Regions from separate parts of the Caproicibacter sp. genome, predicted to be linked through region 1. Evidence: riboswitches for the same ligand, from Rfam matches in the RefSeq annotation. Region 1 holds a riboswitch; the other holds the start of a gene.

Region 1 (3,409 bases):
GATTTTGACGGGTTCGAACGGGCGAACGGCTTCTTCCCCCTTCATTTCGTCTGCATGACGCAGTACGACGCCACGATTCCGAATGTCGAAGTCGCCTTCCGCCCCCAGCAGCTGAAAAACACGCTGGCGGAAGTCATCAGCCATAACGGAAAGACGCAGCTGCGCATCGCTGAAACGGAAAAGTACGCCCATGTGACGTTTTTCTTCAACGGCGGCGTGGAAACCGTGACTCCCGGAGAAGACCGTGTGTTAATTAATTCTCCTAAAGTCGCGACTTACGATCTGAAACCGGAGATGAGCGCGTACGAGGTGACGGACGCTCTGGTGGAACGGATTCGCAGCGGCAAATACGATGTGATTATTTTAAATTTCGCGAACTGCGATATGGTTGGCCACACCGGAATTTTCGACGCGGCGAAAGCCGCCGTGGAAGCCGTGGATTCCTGCGTCGGCCGCGTGATCGAAGCGATTCGGGAAATGAACGGCGTTGCTCTGATTACGGCGGACCACGGAAACGCCGAGCAGATGGAGGAGCCCGACGGCTCGCCCTTCACCGCGCATTCGACAAACCCGGTTCCGTTCTGCGTTGTCGGTTATCCGTGCAAGCTGCGCTCCGGCGGTCGCCTGGCGGACATTGCCCCGACGATGCTGAAAATTCTGGGGCTCCCGCAGCCGCCTGAAATGACAGGAAAAAGCATCATCGAATAAATTAAGATCGTTGTGAAAACAAGAGGATGACCCTTTCACGGGTGATCCTCTTTTCTTTTTCCTGTATGGTAAAACATCCGGGATTCGATCTCTTCAAATACCGTGGGGTTTATTTTCCTCGTTTTATCTCCTCTTGTATTGACTCGGAAGAACTTAACGATATAATGAAATCAGATAAGATTTTCTTCATACAAAAAATCTGACAAGGGGATGAGGTTACGAAAAAGATCGAAATGATTATCCGCCCGGAAAAGCTGGAAGAGGTAAAGGCCGTTCTCAACAACCTTTGCATTTATGGCATGACGGTCACGATGACCTCCGGATGCGGAAACCAAAAGGGCATGAAAGAAGTTTACCACGGAACCGTTTATAATCTGAACCTTCTCCCGAAGGTCAAGGTGGAAACGGTTGTGCACGACGAGATCGTAACCGAACTGATTTCTAAAATCTGTGAGGCCGTTAAAACGGGAGAAATCGGAGACGGAAAGATATTCGTATTCCCTGTGGAAGAGGCGGTTCGCATTAGAACCGGTGAAAGCGGAGACGACGCAATTTGACGGACTGAGCTTTCTCAAACCGAATTTCATCATAAGCAGAAATACGTGGAGCCTTTTAAAACGGCTCCGCATTCATTTTCAAGTGAAAGCCGGTTGACATCTCCATCCGTCAAGAGTACAATCTATGAAAATTGAATCAAAAGCAGGGAGCTTGTGATACAGGCTGAGAGGAAGTTAGCGCGAACTTCGACCCGTTAACCTGATTTGGATAATGCCAACGAAGGGACTTTATTTCCGTTACGAAGAAAGCGGGATATGCCTTTTCGGCATGTCCCGCTTTCTTTTTTACCATGATTGAAAGATTGGAAGGGGATTTTAATGAAAGACTTGAGAAAAATCGTATTGACCGGACTGTTTGCCGCACTTGGCGTTGTTTTATCCGCCTTTTATATTCCGACCGGCCTTGCAAAATGCTACCCGATTCAGTCGCTGCTCAACGTGCTCGCCGCGGTCATGCTCGGCCCGGCTTATGCCGTCGCAATGGCGTTTATTACCTCCCTGCTTCGCGTCATGCTGGGTACGGGGAGCTTTCTGGCATTCCCGGGCAGTATGATCGGCGCGCTTTGCAGCGGACTGCTTTATCATCGTTTTCACAAGCTGTCCGCCGCCTATTTGGGGGAAGTCGCGGGAACGGGAATCCTGGGGGCGCTGGCCGCATACCCCGTCGCCGCTTATCTTCTGTCGGCTCCGGCGGCCCTTTTCACTTATGTTCTGCCGTTTATGGTCAGCTCTTTAATTGGTTCTGCTATTTCCGTCGTGCTGCTGAAAATTCTTGAGCGGACAAAACTGTTCGATCTGGCCCATTCTCATCATTTCTAATTTAGGCAGCCGTTTTCCGTTCAGGGCAGACAAGAAACGGAATTGTCCGATTCATTTTTCTCTGAAAAAAGCTCTTAGTCTTTCTTCTTTCTGGAGAGATTAAGAACCGACAATCCGTAAAAAACGACTGCGGAAACCAGCAGGACCACGGCACTGACCCATGGCGCAAGCTCCTGTCCCCCCACGGAAAACTCTATGCCCATATATTCCTTGAATTCCCGCACCATATCATACGGAGCCCCCGCAAAGGCCGTTTTCATCGGGGCCTCCACCATCACCTGACGAAACAAAAGCGCCGCATGAGAGGGTGGAAACAGCTTGATCACCGTCTGCACCGAGGCGGGAAGTTCCCCTATGGGAAGATAAATGCCTGTCAAAAATCCGATCAGAGTCCCGATTACGGTGCTTGCCGTTCCAAATGAGTTTTGACTGTTAAAGAAAGATACCAAAAAGCATACCATGGAGGTATTCGTCAGAGTCGCGAGCAGAATCAGGCCGAATACCCGGAGCAGACTTACCGCAGGGAGCCATCCCCCGCCTTTCGAGGTGATATAAAGTTCCGCTAAAACGGCTGTAATCAGCGACATGATTACGCCGATCAAAAACGAGCTTCCGATATATCCCGCCGCGATCCCGCTCCGCTTCACCGGAGAAGCGAAAAAGTCCCGGTCGATTCTGCGCGTTTTGTCGTCGATCATAATTCCGAAGGCTCCCATGGTCGTCGTCACGGATACAACGGACAGAAGTCCCGCCATCAGCCAGCTGTTCATCAGATAATCCACCGAAGGAATTCCCTTGAGCGAGCTCGGAATCCACACACCGCCCAGAAAAAGCGCATACAGACCGATGATAATGATGACCGCCAGAAGGGAAAAGAAAACCGCGCTTCTGTCGCGAAAATAAAGCTTTACATTCCGTCTGATTAAAACGTTCATTCTCTCAGCTCCTTTCCGGTGATGCCGATGAATGCCTCGTCCATCGTACCCTGCAGCACTTCAAAGCTGCTGATAAACGGTTCACAGCGTGTTAACACCGGAATCGCGCTTACGGTATCCGAAAGCTTTACGATTACTTTTCCACCGGAAGCGGTAAAGTCCGCTTTCATTTCTTGCAGCGCGTCACGAAGTTCTTTTTCCTTTTTTGCACTTATTTGAAGCGTGTCGCCGGCATACTGTGATTTCAGTTCCGCCGGCGTGCCCCTGGCGGCTGCTTCCCCATGGTCGATCACAATGACATAGTCGGATTCAGCCGCTTCTTCCATGTAATGCGTCGTCAAAAAGACGGTCAGCCCGGTTTCCGTCTGCAGCTTTCGCACGGTTTCCCAG
Region 2 (3,409 bases), on a different contig from region 1:
GCAGGCGCAAGTGTTCCGCCGGAGTCACATAACAGAGAAAATCAGCACCCGCGCAAGCGGCGATCGCCCCCCCGATCGCCGCCGTAATGTGGTCGTAGCCGGGTGCGATATCCGTTACCAACGGCCCGAGAACATAGAACGGCGCACCGTGGCACAGGCGTTTTTCCAGCGCCATGTTGGCGGCGATTTCGTTGATGGCCATGTGGCCCGGGCCTTCCACAAGCACCTGTACGTCCTTTTCCCAGGCACGCTCGGTCAAATGGCCGATTTCAATCAGTTCGGCGATCTGCCCGGCGTCGGTGCTGTCATCCAGGCAGCCCGGCCTTAACGCGTCACCGAGTGAGATCGTCACATCGTATTCGCGCAGGATATCAAGAACCTCGTCATAATATTCAAAAAACGGATTTTCATTTCCCGTCATTTTCATCCACGCGAAGAGCAGCGAACCGCCCCGGGAAACAATATTCATCTTTCTCCCCTGCCTGCGGAACGATTCGACCGCCCGCCGGTTGATGCCGGCATGAATCGTCATGAAATCCACGCCCTCCTTTGCGTGCGCCTCAACCACTTTCAAAAAATCCTGAGCGGTGATTTCCAACAGGTCCTTTTCAAGGTATCCGACCGCGTCATAAACGGGAACCGTGCCGATCATCGCCGGGGACTCCGCAATCAGCTTCCGGCGGAATTCCCGGGTTTTTCCGTAATTGCTCAAGTCCATGATCGCCTGAGCGCCGAACCGGGCCGCAAGCTCCGCTTTTTGCAGTTCAACCGCGTAATTTTTGCAGTCGCCCGAAACTCCAAGATTTACATTGATTTTTGTCGAAAGCCCCTCCCCGACTCCTTCCGGGGAAAGCGCCGTATGGCCGATATTCGCCGGAATCACAACGCGTCCCGAAGCGACCTTTGCCAAAAGTTTTTCCGGTTCCAGGTTCTCTTTTTCGGCGACCGTTTTTAATTCTTTCGTTATAATTCCTTTTTTGGCTGCTTCCATCTGTGTTTTGTAATCTCTCATTCTCTGATCCCTTTCATGAAGTAAAAATGATTGGTTGGTCCGTGGCCTTTTCCAATCGACAGCGCATGCTCGATCGCCCCGGTCACATATTCCTTCGCCGCGCGGACCGCTTCCGGTACGTTTTGGCCCAGCGCCAGATTGGCCGCTATGGCGGAGGACAGCGTGCATCCCGTGCCGTGCGTGTTTTTTGTTTCGATTCTTTTGTGTGTAAAGGTGTAAAACCGACTGCCGTCAAACAGCAGGTCCTCCGCTTCACCGGAAAGATGCCCCCCTTTCATCAGGATATTTTCCGCGCCCATTTGAAACATCAGCTTTGCGGCAGCACGGCGATCCTCCGGTGAAACAATTTTCCTTCCGATCATGGCCTCCGCTTCCGGTATATTCGGCGTCAAAACGCAGGCCAGAGGAAGAATCTCCTCTTTCAGGGTCCGGAGCGCCTCCGGCTGCATCAGGGCACAGCCTCCTTTTGCCAGCATCACAGGGTCGACAACCACCCCGCGCGGCCGGTATTGCTTCAGCTTCCGCGCGACAGTACGCATCTGCTCCGAGCCGGAAAGCATCCCGATTTTTACGCCGTCAACCGCAATATCCTCAAATACTGCGTCAATCTGGTCTGCAACCGTGGACGGCGCCATGTCGCAGATCGAAATCACACGCTCCGTATTTTCCGCGACGACGGACACAATTACGCTCATACCAAACGTACCGTGCGCGGCAAAGGTTTTCAGATCCGCCTGTATTCCGGCTCCACCGCTGCAATCGGAGCCCGCTATCGTCAGAAGATTTTTCATTCGGTTCCCTCCTTTTCCTAATCACGTCTAAATTTGGATTCTGGGTTTAAAAAACGGGTTTCCGTCAAACAAAAATAACCCACCGAAACCGGCGGGTTATTTTCTCCTTGCTCCCTACAACAGCGTTAACTGACAGGTTCAAAGGGTCAGGTTTTACCTTCTCAACTCGAAATGAGTCCCCCCGCGATATTCAATTAAAAAAGCGCCCGCCAAAAGAGGCGAACGCCGATCAAACAATTTCACGTTCCCTACTCCGGTGTTAACCGACAGGTTCAAAGGGTCAGGTTTTACCTTCTCAACTCGGATGAGTTCCCCCGTTTTCAATTTATTATATCTTTTTCCAAGTTTTCTGTCAATTTAATTTTTATTAAAGTTTATACACTGCAAATTTAATAAATGTTTTTGATATATTCAGATTTTTTTGGAATACATTGCCATGTTCAAACTTCTTCTGATCATGAACATAAAATAAACGCCCATTTAATCGCAAAGGCGATAGGCTTTTCTTTTTCCAGCAAAATAAAATCTTAGCCGCTTTGTAAAACGACTGTTTAAAACTTCCAGCGATCATTGAATATTCTTTCATTCTTGCTGAAATTATTCAAAATGGGACAATATGAAGGCGGTTTTGGTTTGAATTTCTCCTTGACAATCAAAGGATGTTAAACTATACTTTTATTTAAATTCATAAATTGCTTTTAGCATCAGGCATTTTTAAACTTTCATGAAGTGAATTCGGTAAGATTCAAAGAATCAAATTACTTAATTAAACCTGGAAAGTGATCAAAAGACCGGAGGGAATTTACCCTCTCTAAAAGAAGCATAACGGTATGGGTTTTCAGTAGCCAAGCAATTCCGTACATTAGTATTGAAGCTAAAATTAGATATCTTGCCTATTGCGACTTAAAATGTCAGTTCTCATACATTTGGAACGGTTGGCCGTTACATTATGCACATAATGCATTCGACATGCTCGAAAAATTCACACATCGGGCATTTTCGGTGCGTTTTTATAAAAATTCTAGCGATGAATATTTATTAATTACTGCAATATTCTAGCAATGAAGATTTATTAAAGCGGCGGGCGCATTCAACGAGGAATGTACCTGCCGTTTCTAATAAATAAAAGGAAAAAAGGGGGATATTATTTTGGGAGCATATGCCATTAAACGAATCGGTTATGCCTTACTAACAATTTTGTTCATATCTATCATCACATTTACTTTGATGAATTTGATACCGGGCGGGCCATTTCTGAGTGAAAAGAATATTCCGCCGGAAACCGTAAAGGCACTGAACGTAAAATATGGACTTGACAAGCCTCTTCCCCAGCAGTATCTGACTTACATGGGAAAGCTGGTCACGGGCGATTTAGGGGACTCGTTAAAACAAAAAGGCCGTTCCGCAGATGATATTATCTTCTCGGCCTTCCCGATTTCGGCTAAGCTTGGCGGCATTTCCATTTTGGTTGCGGTCATTCTGGGGGTCTTTATGGGCTCTGTTTCGGCGCTCAACAGAGGTCGATTCTGGGACCGACTGCTTATGGTAGTCTCAACGCTCGGAATTGCGGTTCCAAGTTTTGTCATGGCTGCTTTTCTAATGCTGG

What was found. A riboswitch is a leader RNA that binds a small molecule or an ion and turns the genes downstream of it on or off. The one in region 1 is predicted to bind thiamine pyrophosphate.
Region 2: another riboswitch for thiamine pyrophosphate. It lies ahead of thiD (bifunctional hydroxymethylpyrimidine kinase/phosphomethylpyrimidine kinase); the one in region 1 lies ahead of thiW (energy coupling factor transporter S component ThiW).

What each region holds. Positions count from the first base shown of each region.
Region 1 is NZ_JBJKOP010000008.1:48,139-51,547, reverse strand. It holds gene gpmI (2,3-bisphosphoglycerate-independent phosphoglycerate mutase) at 1-708, shown strand, start outside; gene ACLQ3M_RS01070 (P-II family nitrogen regulator) at 942-1,265, shown strand; TPP riboswitch at 1,399-1,508, shown strand; gene thiW (energy coupling factor transporter S component ThiW) at 1,584-2,084, shown strand; gene ACLQ3M_RS01060 (ABC transporter permease) at 2,159-3,019, opposite strand; gene ACLQ3M_RS01055 (ATP-binding cassette domain-containing protein) at 3,016-3,409, opposite strand, start outside.
Region 2 is NZ_JBJKOP010000036.1:244,218-247,626, reverse strand. It holds gene thiC (phosphomethylpyrimidine synthase ThiC) at 1-1,012, opposite strand, end outside; gene thiD (bifunctional hydroxymethylpyrimidine kinase/phosphomethylpyrimidine kinase) at 1,009-1,803, opposite strand; TPP riboswitch at 1,898-1,996, opposite strand; TPP riboswitch at 2,032-2,129, opposite strand; gene ACLQ3M_RS10360 (ABC transporter permease) at 2,953-3,409, shown strand, end outside.